DNA from 2 places in the Skermanella cutis genome. Region 1 is predicted to be linked to the other one. Evidence: predicted binding sites of a transcription regulator. Region 1 holds the regulator's gene; the other holds the start of a gene.

Region 1 (7,720 bases):
CTTGTAGGGTAGCGGCTCACTGTTTCCCATTTGTTTGCCGCGGATTGCCGCATGCTGCTGCTGATCGACAACTATGACAGTTTCACCTACAACCTCGTCCATTTCCTCGGGGAACTGGGCGCCGAGATCATGGTGAAGCGCAATGACGCACTGACGGTGGCACAGGCGCTCGATCTGCGCCCCGACGGCATCGTGCTGTCTCCCGGTCCGTGCGACCCCGACAGGGCCGGCATCTGCCTGGACATGATCGCCGCCGCCGCCGAACGGCGCTTGCCGCTGCTGGGCGTCTGCCTGGGCCACCAGGCCATCGGGCAGGCGTTCGGCGGGCACGTGGTCCGGGCGCCGGCGCCGATGCACGGCAAGATCAGCATGATGAGCCATTCCGGCGAAAGCGTGCTGGCGGGATTGCCCTCCCCCTTTCCGGCGACCCGCTACCATTCCCTGATCGTCGAGCGCGAGACCCTGCCCGACTCGCTCAAGGCGACGGCGGAGAGCGAGGATGGCCTGATCATGGGCCTGATGCATCGCGAGCTGCCGATCCACGGCGTGCAGTTCCACCCGGAAAGCATCGCGTCCGAGAACGGGCACGCGCTGCTGGCCAACTTCGTCCGGATGACCGGCTCCCCGGCGGAGCGCGCGGCATGACCGCGGACATGTCGGACATGAAGGCGATCCTGGCCGGCGTCGCCGCGGGCCGGCGCCTGGGCGAGTCCGAGGCCGAGCTTGCCTTCGACATCATCATGTCGGGCAACGCGACGCCGGCCCAGATGGGCGGCTTCCTGATGGCGCTTCGGGTGCGCGGGGAGACGGTGGAGGAGATCACCGGCGCCGCCCGGACCATGCGGGCGAAGGCGGTGCCGATCAAGGCCCCTCCCGGCACGATCGACACCTGCGGCACGGGCGGCGACGCTTCCGGCACCTACAACATCTCGACCGCGACGGCCCTGGTGGTGGCGTCCTGCGGCGTTCCGGTGGCCAAGCACGGCAACCGCGCGGCCTCGAGCAAGTCCGGCGCCGCCGACGTGCTGACCGCCCTGGGCGTCGATATCGAGTGCGAGATGGCGCTGGTGCAGCGGGCGCTCGACGAGATCGGCATCTGCTTCCTGATGGCGCCGCGCCACCATACGGCCATGCGCAACGTGGCGGGAACGCGGGTCGAGCTGGGCACCCGGACGATCTTCAACCTGATGGGTCCGCTGTCGAACCCGGCGGGCGCCAAGCGGCAGCTTCTCGGCGTCTTCGCGAAGGAATGGCTGGAACCGATCGCCCAGGTCCTGGCCCGGCTGGGATCGGAAACCGCCTGGGTCGTCCATGGCTCCGACGGGTTGGACGAACTGACCACCACCGGCGCCTCCCACGTGGCGCAGCTGAAGGACGGCGTGGTCACCCGGTTCGACATCGAGCCGGCCCAGGCCGGACTCCTGCTGTCCAGTCCGTCCGACCTGAAGGGCGGCGACGCCGCGACGAACGCGGAGGCGTTGAACGCGGTCCTCGCCGGCGCGCATGGAGCCTATCGCGACATCGTGCTGCTGAATAGCGCGGCGGCCCTGCTGGTCGCCGGCAAGGCCCCGGACCTCTGCGGAGCCGTGGCCCTCGGCCGGGACGCCATCGACAGCGGCCGGGCACGCACCGTACTGGACCGCCTGATCGCCATCACCAACAGCGGAGGCTCGGCATGAGCGACGTTCTCACCCGCATCTGTGCCGACAAGCGCGCCCACGTGGCGGCGCGGCGTGCCGAGCGCAGCTTCGCCGAAATCGACCGCGCGGCGATGAAAGCCGGCCCGCCGCGGGGCTTCACGGCCTCCCTGCGCCGGAAGCTGGCCGGGGGCGACTATGGACTGATCGCAGAAATCAAGCGAGCATCGCCCAGCAAAGGTTTGATTCGACAGGATTTCAACCCCGCCGAGCTGGCCCATGCCTATCAGGCCGGCGGGGCCGCATGCTTGTCCGTCCTGACTGACATACCCTATTTCCAAGGCCAGGATTCGTTCCTGGTGGAGGCCCGGGCAGCTTGCGAATTACCCTGTCTTCGCAAGGACTTCATGCTGGATCCTTATCAGGTGGTTGAGGCCCGGGCGCTGGGTGCCGACTGTATCCTGCTCATCATGGCCGCCCTCGACGACACGACGGCCCGCGAGTTGGCCGAGGTGGCGGCGCGCTACGGCATGGACGTCCTGGTGGAGGTCCACAACGGCGAGGAACTCGACCGCGCTCTTCATCTTCCGTGTGAACTGATCGGTATCAACAACAGGAATCTCAAGACGTTGGCGGTCGATCTTGCCGTCACGGAGGAACTGGCGGCACGGGTTCCCGCGGACCGCCTGCTGGTCAGCGAGAGCGGTCTATACGGGCCGGACGACCTGGAGCGGATGGACAGGGCCGGCGCACGCTGCTTCCTGGTCGGCGAGAGCCTGATGCGCCAGTCCGATGTGACGGAGGCCACTCGGTCCCTGCTGACCCGCCGGGCCGCCGCATGACCGGCGGCTTCACCCATTTCGACGCCGAGGGACGCGCCGTGATGGTCGACGTCTCCGACAAGGACGAGACGGAACGGACGGCGACCGCCACCGGGTCGGTCTTCATGGCGGCGGAGACCCTGGCCCTGATCCTGTCCGGCGGGGTGAAGAAGGGCGACGTGCTGTCCGTCGCGCGGCTCGCCGGGATCATGGCGGCCAAGCGGACGCCCGACCTGATCCCGCTCTGTCATCCGCTGGCGCTGACCTCGGCCAAGGTCGACCTGACCTGCGATCCCGGCCGCAACGCGGTGGACATCACGGCGACCTGCAAGCTGAAGGGACGCACCGGCGTCGAGATGGAGGCCCTGACGGCCGTGTCCGTCGCGGCTCTCACCGTCTACGACATGTGCAAGGCGGTGGACCGCGCCATGACCATCGGCGACGTTCGGCTGGCCCACAAGGCGGGCGGGAAGAGCGGCGAGTACGGGACCCCTCGATGATCTCCGTCGCCGAGGCCCGGTCCCGCGTCCTCGCCGCCCTGTCGCCGCTGCCGGCCGAATTGGTCGGACTGACCGAGGCGCTTGGCCGCGTGACGGCGGAGGACGTGACCGCCCGGCTCACCCAGCCGCCGGTCTCCATGTCGGCGATGGACGGCTATGCGGTGCGCTGCGCCGACGTGGCGCAGGTCCCCGCGAAGCTGCGCCGCATCGGCGAGGCTCCGGCCGGGAACGCCTTCAAGGGGCATGTCGGACCGGGAGAGGCGGTCAGGATCTTCACGGGCGCGCCGATGCCCGACGGGGCCGACGCCGTCGTCATGCAGGAAGACACCGAGTCGGACGGCGCCACGGTCACCGTCCTCCGGACGGTCGGCCGCCACCGGCATGTCCGGCTGGCGGGGATCGACTTCCGGCGGGGCGAAGTCGGCATACCGGCCGGACGCATGCTCACGGCGCGGGACGTCGGACTCGCCGCGGCGATGAATTGGCCCTGGCTCCGCGTCCGCCGCCGCCCGCGGGTCGCGATCCTGGCGACGGGCGACGAGATCGTGCTCCCTGGGGAGCCCCTGGGGCCGGACCAGATCGTCAGTTCGAACGCCTTCGCCTTGGCCGGCCTGATCACGGCCTGCGGCGGCGTCCCGGTCAATCTGGGCGTCGCCCTGGATACGCCGGAGTCGCTGGCTCGACTCGTCACGGGTGCCGAACGGGCCGACATCCTGGTGACGTCCGGCGGGGCCTCGGCGGGCGAATACGATCTCGTGCGCGGCGTGCTGGGCGACCGCGGCATGGACCTGGATTTCTACAAGATCGCCATGCGGCCGGGCAAACCGCTGATGTTCGGCCGGCTGGGCGACGTGCCCGTCCTCGGGCTGCCCGGCAATCCGGTGTCGAGTCAGGTCTGCGCCGTCCTGTTCCTCAGGCCGGCGCTCCGCCGCCTGCTCGGGCTTCCGGCGGAGGAGGAAACGCGCCGCACGGCGGTGCTGGGGCGGCCCGTCAAGCAGAACGACCAGCGCGAAGATTATCTGCGGGCGTCGCTGAGTATCGGCCCGGACGGCGAACTGGTCGCCAACCCATTCGAATCGCAGGACAGTTCGCTGCTGACGGTGCTTGCCCGGGCCGACTGCCTGGTGGTGCGCCCGCCCTTCGCACCGGCCGCATCGGCCGGCGACACTGTCGAATTTCTTCCCCTGGGCGGCGGAGTCCTGAGTCTCTAGGTGACCGGATCTGCAGGACAAGGGTAAAATTGTTCAGCGAATGCTTGACGCCTTTCGCGAACCAAACTAGAACATAAACTGATGTTTTTGGTTTGTTCTGGACCGGTTGGTCCCGCGCGCAGGGGGCGTAGATGCTGACACGTAAACAATACGAGCTTCTGCTCTTCATCAACGACCGGCTGGGCGAAGGCGGGGTTTCGCCCTCGTTCGACGAGATGAAGGATGCCCTGGGATTGAAGTCGAAATCGGGTATCCACCGGCTCATCACCGGGCTGGAGGAGCGCGGCTTCATCCGCCGCCTGCCCCACCGCGCCCGCGCGCTCGAGGTGCTCCGGCTGCCGGAAGGGGCGGAAGCCGGGTCGGCCCGCCCGCAGCAGCGCGCGCCCGATCGCCCGAAGTTCCAGCCCAACGTGATCAAGGGCGACTTCACCGGCGCCCTGGCCGGGCGCGAGGCCAGCACCGAGGCCGAGGCGATCCAGCTTCCGCTCTACGGGCGGATCGCCGCCGGTACCCCGATCGAGGCGCTGCGCGACAACAGCGCGATGATCAACGTGCCGGCGACGATGCTGCCGCCCGGGGACCACTACGCGCTGGAAGTCGCGGGCGACAGCATGGTCGAGGCCGGCATCCTGGACGGCGACACGGTCATCATCAACCGGTGCGACATGGCCGACAGCGGCACGATCGTCGTGGCGCTGATCGACGAGCACGAGGTGACCTTGAAACGCCTTCGTCGCAAGGGCCAGACCGTGGCGCTAGAGCCGGCCAACCCCGCCTTCGAGACCCGCATCTTCGGCGCCGACCGGGTGCGCGTCCAGGGCCGCCTCGTGGGGCTGCTGCGGCGCTATTGAAGCCGAGTCGGCGATCGCCGCCGTGAGGGGCGGACCGGGGAGCTTCGCGAGGCTCCCCGGTCCGCCCTTTTCGTTTACGAATGCGCCGTAGTCTGGCCCGCGATACGCCCGTCCGGGCGGACGATGCTGGCTGGACCGCTTCATGGAAATCTCCCGACTTTTCCGGATCTATCAGGAGCATGTCGAGGACCAGATCGAAGGCTGGTTCTACAACCACGATATATTGCTGTTCTGGCTGATCGACTTCATCCAGAAGCAAGGCGGATTTAGCGGCGACACCTGCGAGCTTGGGATCTACAAGGGCAAGTCCGCGGTCGCGCTGGGCCTGCTGGCGCGCGCCGACGAGACCGTGTTCTGCTTCGACGCCTTCCATGAAGTTCCCCAAGCCGTGGCCGAAGCGAACATCCTTCGGTGCTGTCCGGAGCTCGGAAACAGGCTGGTCTGCGTCGCCACGGACCTCCGGCAACTGGAAGAACCTCCGGACATGGTCGGGCGAGGCAGCCTCCGCTTCCTCCACCTGGATGCCGTCCATGACCATCCCTCGGTCCTGAACGACCTGAACAACTTCGCGCCCCTGCTCACCGTCCAGGGCGTAATCGCCCTGGACGACTGCTTCGATCCGGAATGGCCGGGCGTTCCCACGGCCATGGCGGAATTCTGCCTGTCGCCGGAAGGCCGCCACATCCGCCCCTTCGCCGCCTCGCGAGCCAAGATGTACCTGTGCGCGCGCCACATGGTCCGGACGTACCAGCGTTGCATCGTCACGAGCGGGCTGATCAGCGACATGTCGCTGGAGCGTGTCCTGGACGGATCGGTGCTGCGCTGCTTCACCAACTGGCCGGTACCGGCCGGAGCGCTCCTGGCGCAGCTTGATGCGGGCTAACAAAAAGCCCCCGGAAACCATTGGTTTCCGGGGGCTTTTTTGGTGAGCGCGCTGGGGTTCGAACCCAGGACCTACTGATTAAAAGTCAGTTGCTCTACCGGCTGAGCTACACGCTCTCAGGGTCGGGGCGGAACATAGGGGCCGGGACACTTCCGGTCAACCCGCATTTACCCTGATCCGCCCCGAGGCGCCGGTGCGGGCGCGTCAGACCTTGAGAGTCTGCACGCGCTTGGCCGCGTCGCCTTCATCCTGGGCGAAGCGCGCGGTGAGCCGTTCGGCGACCCGGGGCGAGACGAAGTGCGTGATGTCGCCGCCGAGCCGGCCGATCTCCTTGACGAAGCGCGAGGATATGAACTGGTGGCGATCGGACGCCATCAGGAAGACGGTCTCGACCTTGGGGTTCAGGCGGGCATTCATGCCGGCCATCTGGAACTCGTACTCGAAGTCCGAAACCGCCCGCAGGCCGCGGATGATGACCGAGGCGTTCATGTCGACCGCGAACTTCATCAGCAGGCTGTCGAACGGCCTCACCTCGATCTTGGTGCCGTTCGGCTTCAGGGCGGCGACGTCCTCCTCGACCATCGCGACCCGCTCCTCCGTGGAGAAGAGCGGGCCTTTCCCCGCGTTGCGGGCGACGCCCACGATCAGGTGGTCCAAGACGCGGGAAGCGCGCTGGATGATGTCCATATGGCCGTTGGTGACCGGGTCGAATGTCCCGGGATAGACGCCGATCCGTTTGCTCATCTGCCGCTTCTTCCCTTCACGTCCGGGCGCCCTTCAACCTGCCGCCCCCTGCACCGATCGTTTCTCTGCCGATCACTCGGGCGACGCATCGTCGCCCCCGTTCACGGCGGTCTCCGCTTCCGCCTCCTCGGTCAGCCACGCGACCGAGACGACACGCTCTCCCTGCGCTACCCTGAACAGGGTAACGCCCTGGGTCTTGCGGCCCGCGATCCGGACGTCGTGGATCGGCATCCGGATCATCTGCCCTCCATCGGTCACCAACATGACCTGATGGTCATCCGTGACGGGGAAAGCGGCGACGACCGGACCATTGCGCTCGTTCATCTCGATATTCCAGATGCCCTGACCGCCCCGTCCGGTGACCCGGTACTCATAGGAGGAGGTGCGCTTGCCGAATCCGCGCTCGGAGACGGCGAGGATGAACTCCTCCTTGCGCCGCATCTCCTCGTAGCGCTCCGGCGACAGGGCGATGTTCGTCGAGACCTCCGCGTCGGGATCGGGCGCCTCGTCGCTCGACGCCTCCTCGCCGGCCGCCCGGCGCTCGGCGTTGGCCTGACGCAGATAGGCGGCGCGCTCGTCCGCGTCGGCATCGACATGGTTCAGCATCGACATGCCGATCACCTCGTCGCCGTCGGCCAGCCGGATGCCGCGGACACCCGTGGAGGTCCGGCCGCTGAAGATCCGGATGTCGTCGACCTGGAACCGGATGCACTTGCCGCCGCGCGTCGCCAGCAGCACGTCCTGATCCACGGTACCGGTCCGCACCGCGATCAGCCGCTCGCCCTCTTCCTCCAGCTTCATCGCGATCAGGCCGTTGGCACGGATGTTGGTGAAGTCCGACAGCTTGTTGCGGCGGACGTTGCCCTTGCTGGTGGCGAAGAAGACGCACAGGTCGCCCCAGGTCGCCTCGTCCTCCGGCATGGGCATGACGGTGGAGATCGTCTCGCCGTCGACCAGCGGCAGCAGGTTGATCAGCGCCTTGCCGCGCGCCTGCGGCGTGCCGAGCGGCAGGCGCCAGACCTTCAGCTTGTAGACCATGCCGCGCGAGGAGAAGAACAGCATGGGCGTGTGGG
Region 2 (7,720 bases), 1.0 Mb from region 1:
CGACCGCCTGAAGCGCCTGAACCTGCCGATCGAGACATTCCGGTGAGGCTTTGCCTGTACAACCGTAGGTCGGCTAGAGCGAAGCGGCAGCCGACGAAGCCGGCGCGTTGCTGTCGGCTGCCGCTTCGCTCTAGCCGACCTACGGCCCAACATTAAGGAGTTTGCGGTATACTAATCCGCGCCTCTGTTTCGAAGAGGTGACGATAAGAAGGGCTTGCGACATGCTGATGAAGAACCCTCCGCATCCGGGTCTGACCATCAAGCACGACTGTCTTGAGCCATTGGGACTGACGGTGACCAAAGGCGCTGAGATCCTGGGTGTCAGCCGCAAGACGCTTTCCGATCTTGTGAACGGGCGAGCGGGAGTTTCTCCCGAAATGGCCATTCGTCTGTCCAAGGCGTTCGGCACTCGGCCTGAAGTCTGGGCGGGCCTTCAGCTCGACTACGACATGGCTCAGGCCATGCGGAAGGAGAGCGAAATCATGGTACAAAGAGTCGTCATGCCTGAGGCCGCTCAAGGCTGCTGAAGCAACTTCGAGGAGAGCGGCACGCCGCCAATCGACCCCGCGTCCCCGGCATCCGCCAGGGACGCGATCCGGCTTATCAGGTCTGCCGGCGCTCGATCTCGACGCCGATGCTGGCCGCTTCGGCGAAGACGTCCAGTTTCTCGACGCGGACGGTCGCGACGCGCACCCGGCGGTCGATCAGCAGGCGCTCGGCGATGCGCTCGGCCAGCGTCTCGCACAGGTTGACGTGGCCCGCGGCGACGATCTCCTTCACCGTCGCGACCATGGTGTCGTAGGACACCACGTCGGGCAGGTGGTCGCGCGACGGGCCGGGTCGCAGCTCCACCTGGAGATCGAGGTTGACGCGGATCCGCTGGGGCTTGTCCCGCTCGTGCTCGTACGCGCCGATCATCGCGTCCAGCACGAGGTCACGGATGAAGACACGGGTGAGCGCCCGCTCGGCGGAGGGGCGCGCCACCGGGGCGACGACTTGTGCGAAAAGCTTGTTCATGGCGCGCTGATTTACCATTCCGCCCCCTCTAAGCCAAGCGTCGGCGATGAAACAATAAAGGGTGGATCAGCAATGCAGCTCTGCGAGAACTTTCTGGCGGAGCATGTCGATTGGCCGCTGCTCTCCACTGCTGGTCTCGAAGTGCCAGAAAGTCCAGCCGTTGCACGCCGGAAGTCCCTGCATCGCGGCGCCCACCTGATGGATCGAGCCGCAATGGTTGCCCAGGTGGTTGGTGCCGATCAGCATGCCGTCGGCCCGGACATGGGCGGTATGGATGCGCCGCTGGTCGAACAGCGTGGCCCCGGGACTGAGCAGCCCGCGCTCGACCAGCCAGCCGAACGGCACGCGCGGCGCCTGCCGCTTGGTCGGGGCGTACAGCAACTCCTTGTCCGGAGCCTCCTGCACGGAGGCGATCCGGGCATTGGCGACCTGGGCGTACTGGTGCTCGCGCTCGATGCCGATCCAGGACCGCCCCAGCCGCTTCGCGACGGCGCCCGTCGTGCCGGTGCCGAAGAACGGGTCCAGCACCACGTCGCCCGGCTCGGTCGAGGCCATGATGCAGCGGTAGAGCAGGGCTTCCGGCTTCTGAGTCGGGTGGGCCTTGTTGCCGTCGGCGTCCTTCAGCCGCTCCTGGCCGGTGCACAGCGGGAAGAGCCAGTCGCTGCGCATCTGGAGATCGTCGTTGAGGCTCTTCATCGCCTCGTAGGAGAAATGGTAGCGCGCCTCCTTGGACTTGGCGGCCCAGATCAGCGTCTCGTGCGCGTTGGTGAAGCGGCGGCCCCGGAAGTTGGGCATCGGGTTGGTCTTGCGCCAGATGATGTCGTTGAGCAGCCAGAAGCCCAGGTCCTGGAGCGCCGCCCCGACGCGGAAGATGTTGTGGTAGCTGCCGATCACCCACAGGCAGCCGTCGTCCTTCAGCGCGTGCCGGGCGCCCGCCAGCCAGTCGCGGGTGAACCGGTCGTAGGTCGCGAGGTCCGCGAACTTGTCCCAGTCCTCCTCCACCCCGTCGACGCGGGAATGGTTCGGGCGGAGCAGGTCGCCCCCCAGTTGCAGGTTATAGGGAGGGTCGGCGAACACCATGTCGACCGAGCCGGCCGGCAGGCCGTTCATGACGGTGACGCAATCGCCGACCAGGATACGGTTCTGGTGCATGGGGATCACGGTGGAAGGCGCCTTGGCGGGGGGCCTGCGGAGGGCCTTGGGGGAGGAAAGTGCTTGACTCATTCGCGCAACATGAGTCGAGCGCGAATCCGCGTCAATCCTTATTTCTCGAACCCGGAGTCGGGACTCGCTTTCTCGGTACCCTGAGTCGCCAATGCCACTTTCACCGGACCGAAGCTGCGCCGGTGGTGGGGCGTGACTCCTAAAGAAATCAATGCTTTGCGGTGTTCGGCCGTCGGATAGCCGGCATTCCGCTCCCAGCTGTAGCCGGGATGGGTCCGGGCGAGCGCGGCCATGATCCGGTCGCGTTCGACCTTGGCGACGACCGACGCGGCGGCGATCGACAGCGACGCGGCGTCGCCGCCGACGATGGTCCGCACGGGGCAGGCGAGGTCCGGCGCCTTGTTGCCGTCCACCAGCGCCACGCCGGGCCGGACGCCGAGCGCCTCGACCGCCCGCTTCATGGCGAGCAAACTCGCGCGGAGGATGTTGAGCCGGTCGATCTCGCCCACGTCGGCGATGCCGATCGCGACCGTCGCGGAGGCGCGGATCAGGGGAGCCAGCTCCTCCCGCACGCCGGGTTTCAGCAGCTTGCTGTCGTTGACCAGGGCGGCGAGGGCGGGGGGCAGGCCGTCCGGCGGCAGGATCGCGGCCGCCGCCACCACCGGCCCGGCCAGCGGCCCGCGCCCGACCTCGTCCACGCCGCAGACGATGGTTCCGGTGCCGTAGCCGGCGGCGATCTCGTGGGTCAGGTCGGGCATGGGCAGGGTACCGGCAGTGGAAGGGCGTCCGCGAAGGCGCCCGTGATACCCGAACCGCTCCCGTCAGGCCAGCAGGCGCTTCAGATGGTCGGCCAGCCGCAGCGCCAGCGCCACGATGTTGATCGTGACCATGGCGCAGCCGCCGGTCGGAAGGACCGAACCGCCCGCGACGAAGAGATTGGACAGGCCATGGACGCGGCAATCGTGGTCGACGACGCCGAGGCGTGGATCGTCGCTGATCCTCGTGGTGCCCATGTAGTGGCTCGACTGGTGGATCGTGTCGGGCCAGGGCAGGCCCGGTCCCGCCGGCTCGAGCTGGAGCCTGCCGGTGCCGCCCGTCCCGTCGCCGGCGCCGATCGCGCGGGCGACGAGGTCCTGGCCGACCGCCCAGGTCCGCTTGTCCTGGTCGGTGGTGCGCCAATCGACCACCATGCGGGGCATGCCCAGCGGGTCCGGCCTGTCGCCCAGCCTGATCCGGCTGTCGGGGTTGGGAACCTGTTCGAAGAAATGCTGGATCTCGTAGATGCTGGTATCGGCGGCGAACACGCGGTTCCAGCTTCCCTTCAGGGCGGAACCGAAATCTCCGACCAGGGCCGCCAGGTCGTTGCGCAGGTGGTCCGACAGCTGGGCGTGCCTCAGCCGGTACAGCAGATGGCGCAGCGCCTGGTAGCCCGCCGTCTGCTCGCCCTCGAAGGTCCTGTTGATGAAGGCGACGTAATTGCCGATGCCGGCCGCCTCCTGCATCTCGGGAGTGGGCTGGAGCCCCACGAGCATCCTGACGGCGGTGGGAGAGGTGCGGTCGGCCCAGCCCTCGGCGTCGTAGAAGCGGTAGAGGTCGTCGGCGCCGGGGATCATCGCCCGGCCGGACACCATGTTCAGGTGTTCCATGAAATAGCGGCCGACGGCGTCGTGCCGGTTGCCCAGGCCCGCCGGTTCCCTGTCGTTGGACAGCAGGAGCAGGCGGGCGTTCTCGATCCCGGCGGCGAGCACGACGGCGCGGGCCGAGATCGTGTGGGAGCGGCCGGTCAGCGTCCTGACCTCGAGCCCGGTGACGGTCCCGGCGGAGTCGTCGGTCCGCAGCCCGACCGCGGTCCCGTTGAGCATGACGGTCACGTTCGCGGAGTCGGGTTCCAGCTCGCCCCCGTAGCGGTGGCCGAACTGGGTCCGCGGGCTCCGCTGGTAGACCTTCTCGCGGACGAGCCCGGTATCGAGCGGCAGCCGGACGACCTCGAAGTCCGGCTCGGCCAGGACCCATTCGTCCACGTCGTAGCCGCGGTCGCCCAGCTCGAACAGGGGTTGGGCGCGCTGCCAGTAGGGCAGCATCTCCTCGTGCTTGATCGGCCAGCCGGAGAAGGGCACCCAAGGGCGCGGCGCGAAGTCGATCGGGTCGAGCGGGGCGCAATTGCCGCCCCACAGGCTGGTCGTGCCCCCGAACAGGCGGGCCCGGAAGGATTCCAGGTCGAGCTTCAGGTCGGCGGCGTTGTCGGCTTCGTTCAGGGCCGCGACCTCGGCGTCGAAGTCGAAGCCGCCGCTTTCCAGCAGCAGCACCTTGATCGGAAGCCCGAGCATGTCGCGCGCGATCGAGATGCCGGCGGCCCCGGCGCCTACGATGCACAGGTCGGCGTCGAAATGCTGCCCGGTCGGGAACTGCCGGATGTCCAGGATCATGGAAGTGTCTTCGCGTAGGATTGACGGCGGCTCGGCACGCCGCCGTCAAACAGGCCGGTGTCAGTGCGCCGGGCCGCCGCTGCCGCCGGCATGGACCGCCCCGAGAATCCGCCGCCCCGCGGAATGCAGGGTGGCGCGGGACCGGACCGCCAAGCTTCGGCCGATCCGCTTGCCCAGGCGGGGCAGGCTGAAGAAGGGATTGAGGGACAGGGCTGCGGTCAGGCACAGGACGGCCCGGAAGGTCCGCTTCTCGGCATTGTGGATGCTGGCGTTGCGGTAGTTCTGCCGGGCCATGCCGTCGATCCATTCGAGCAGGCGGACATGGGCCGGTGCGCTGTCCAGGGCGCGCATGAACTCCACCGGCGGGCAGATCGCGCAGCCGGCCAGGACGGCGCGGTTGCGGGCCTCGATGTACCGGATCAGGCGGATCTGGTGGGCCGCCTTGCCCGACGTCACGCTGCCGCCGTGGACGCGGTAGTCGGTCAGCGCCAGCGGCAGAACCCGGGCCGGGCCGAACGCGACCAGCCGGTGCAGCAGTTCGAGATCCTCGGCCGAATTGAAGAACGGGTCGTACCCGCCGATCTCCAGCGCCAGGTCACGGCGGAACATCACCGTCGGCCCCTGGATCACCAGCATGCCGCCGGTCGCCCGCTTGCTCTCGAACTCCTCCTGCGTCGCCGGTCCGGTCCGCAGGGTGCGTAGGGGTCTGCCCTTGCGGTTCACCAGCCGGGCATGGCTTCCCCACAGGACCACCGAGGGATCCTGTTCGGCCGCCTTCATCTGGAGTTCCAGCCGGTTCGGATGCATGACGTCGTCCGCGTCGAGCCGGGCGATCCAGGGGTATCTGGCTTCCCGGAGCCCGATGTTGCAGTTCAGGCTGATGTTGCGGCAGTTGTTCAGCAGAAGCCTGATCCGGTCGTCCTGGCCCATCAGGCGCCTGACGATGTCGAGGGTGCCGTCCGTCGAGCCGTCGTCGCAGACCAGCAGTTCGAAATGGGGGAATGTCTGTGCCCTGACGCTCTCGATAGCCTGTTCGATGAATTCCGCGGAATTGTAGGACGGCATGACGATCGAAATCATGAGCAGTGGACCTTTGCGCTTTTGACCTAAATTTGTCCTCCTGGTTAGCAGGCGGGATGCCCGCCCCGACACCGCCCAAACGGCCCTAGAACATCAACCCTAGAACACTCAGAGCGAAAGCTACTCAGTTCAGGTAAGATTCGGTTCAGCCGGCTACCTCCGAACCGCCCCGGCGTTCGATCAAAGAGAAATGTGTTCTCTTTACGTTCTATTCGCGACGGTCTATCCTGGCCCTCATGGACGAGATCACGCGCAGGGCTCTCAAGGGGCGGGGGGCGATCAGCAACGAGAGTTCGCGTTTCGAGCGCGAGCGGCGCGTGCTGGTGGACGACGGCTGGACGGCGAACGGCGGCGAGGATCCGCCGCCGGTCCGGACGACCGTCCTGGACGACCGCGCCCGCAGCGTCATCGCCCGCAACAGCTCGCCCGACATCCCGTTCGAACAATCGGTCAATCCCTATCGCGGCTGCGAGCACGCCTGCATCTATTGCTTCGCCCGCCCGACCCACGCCTATCTGGGGCTGTCGCCGGGGCTGGATTTCGAGACGCGCCTGTTCCGCAAGCGGGACGCGGCCGAGTTGCTGGCGCGGGAGCTGCGCGCGAAATCCTATGTCTGCCGGCCGCTGGCGATCGGCGCCAACACCGACCCTTACCAGCCGATCGAGCGGGAGGAGCGGATCACCCGCGCGGTGCTGGAGGTCTGCCGGGACTTCAACCAGCCGGTCTGCATCATCACCAAGTCGGCGCTGGTGACCCGCGACCTGGATATCCTGGCTCCGATGGCGGCGAAGCGGCTGGCGAGCGTCGCCGTGTCGGTCACCACGCTCGACCGGGACCTCGCCCGCCGGATGGAGCCGCGCGCCGCGACGCCGCCCCGGCGGCTGGAGGCGATCCGGGAATTGACGGCGGCGGGCGTGCCTGTCTCGGTCCTCGCCAGCCCGATGGTGCCGGGGCTCAACGACCACGAGCTGGAAGCGATCCTGGAGGCCGGCGCGGAGGCGGGAGCCGCCGGCGGCAGCTATATCCTGCTGCGGCTGCCGCTGGAGATAAAGGACCTGTTCGAGGAATGGCTGCGCGAGCACGTTCCCGACCGGGCCGACCGCGTGCTGAGCCTGATCCGGCAGGCGCGGGCCGGCGGCCTCTACCAGTCCGAGTTCGGCACCCGCATGACCGGCACCGGCCCGATCGCCGAACTGCTGTCCCGCCGCTTCAAGCTGGCCTGCCGGCGGCTGGGCCTGAATGGGCGGCGCTGGGACCTGGAATGCGGGCTGTTCAGGCCGCCGCCGGCGCCCGGGGACCAATTGCCGCTGCTTTGAGGGCTGTCGGCATGGACCATCATTGCGGATACTTGATTGTAGGAGATCGACAGCCTGTGCGACTTGGGGGCGCCGTAACGGCTAGAGCGGTTCGCGAGCAGGTCAATCGGCCCGGGACGGCTGATCCAGTGCGTTGCGCCATGGGCGCAACCTACGAGCTTCGGCCCGCATCACCTCCGCCCTGCATCGAGCCGTAGGTTGCGCCCATGGCGCAACACAGCGCGGCGAGTGGAACGGCCGGCGGCGCTAGGCGTACTCGGGATCTGGATATCGCGGCTGCTATTCGTCTGGCCCGGACGCTTTGAGGGATCGAGCATGTCCAAGACCGAAACCCGTCCATGGGACATCGTAGACAGCCTCACCAACGAGGATCGCATCGCCGCAAACCTGGAAGCTGTCCTGGAGGACGGCGATCCGGAACTTGTCGCGGCAGCGCTCGGCAATATCGCGCGGGCGAAAGGCATGACGGACATGGCGCGCCGCACCGGGCTGGGGCGACAGAGGTTGTACAAAGCCCTGGCACCGGGCGGCAATCCGGAGTTCGCAACCGTGTTGAAGGTGATCCGCTCGCTTGGTCTACGTCTCAGCGCCACCGTGGACCCTGAAGGTCCAGGGACCTGACACGGTGCATTCTCGTTTTTTGGAACACGACCTCCAGGCCCCTCAACAGCTCCATCGTAGGTCGGCCTCGGCCGAAGGCCGACGCCGACACCATGG

The links. The regulator LexA, encoded in region 1, represses DNA repair genes until DNA is damaged. The targets are predictions, from matches to a motif close to ATGTTCTANTTTGGTTC.
Positions count from the first base shown of each region.
Region 2: the regulator LexA is predicted to act here: its motif matches at 5,880-5,896, upstream of IGS68_RS17330 (PA0069 family radical SAM protein).

Region 1 is NZ_CP067420.1:2,634,415-2,642,134, reverse strand. Features, by position in the region: gene IGS68_RS12430 (anthranilate synthase component II) at 52-645, shown strand; gene trpD (anthranilate phosphoribosyltransferase) at 642-1,679, shown strand; gene trpC (indole-3-glycerol phosphate synthase TrpC) at 1,676-2,479, shown strand; gene moaC (cyclic pyranopterin monophosphate synthase MoaC) at 2,476-2,958, shown strand; gene IGS68_RS12410 (molybdopterin molybdotransferase MoeA) at 2,955-4,169, shown strand; gene lexA (transcriptional repressor LexA) at 4,301-5,020, shown strand; gene IGS68_RS12400 (class I SAM-dependent methyltransferase) at 5,163-5,903, shown strand; tRNA gene IGS68_RS12395 (tRNA-Lys) at 5,944-6,019, opposite strand; gene coaD (pantetheine-phosphate adenylyltransferase) at 6,108-6,647, opposite strand; gene gyrA (DNA gyrase subunit A) at 6,720-7,720, opposite strand, start outside.
Region 2 is NZ_CP067420.1:3,678,519-3,686,238, reverse strand. Features, by position in the region: gene IGS68_RS17365 (sigma-54-dependent transcriptional regulator) at 1-46, shown strand, start outside; gene IGS68_RS17360 (HigA family addiction module antitoxin) at 198-527, shown strand; gene folB (dihydroneopterin aldolase) at 604-1,017, opposite strand; gene IGS68_RS17350 (site-specific DNA-methyltransferase) at 1,084-2,169, opposite strand; gene IGS68_RS17345 (ribonuclease HII) at 2,280-2,939, opposite strand; gene IGS68_RS17340 (GMC oxidoreductase) at 3,003-4,607, opposite strand; gene IGS68_RS17335 (glycosyltransferase family 2 protein) at 4,668-5,687, opposite strand; gene IGS68_RS17330 (PA0069 family radical SAM protein) at 5,924-7,003, shown strand; gene IGS68_RS17325 (addiction module antidote protein) at 7,319-7,624, shown strand.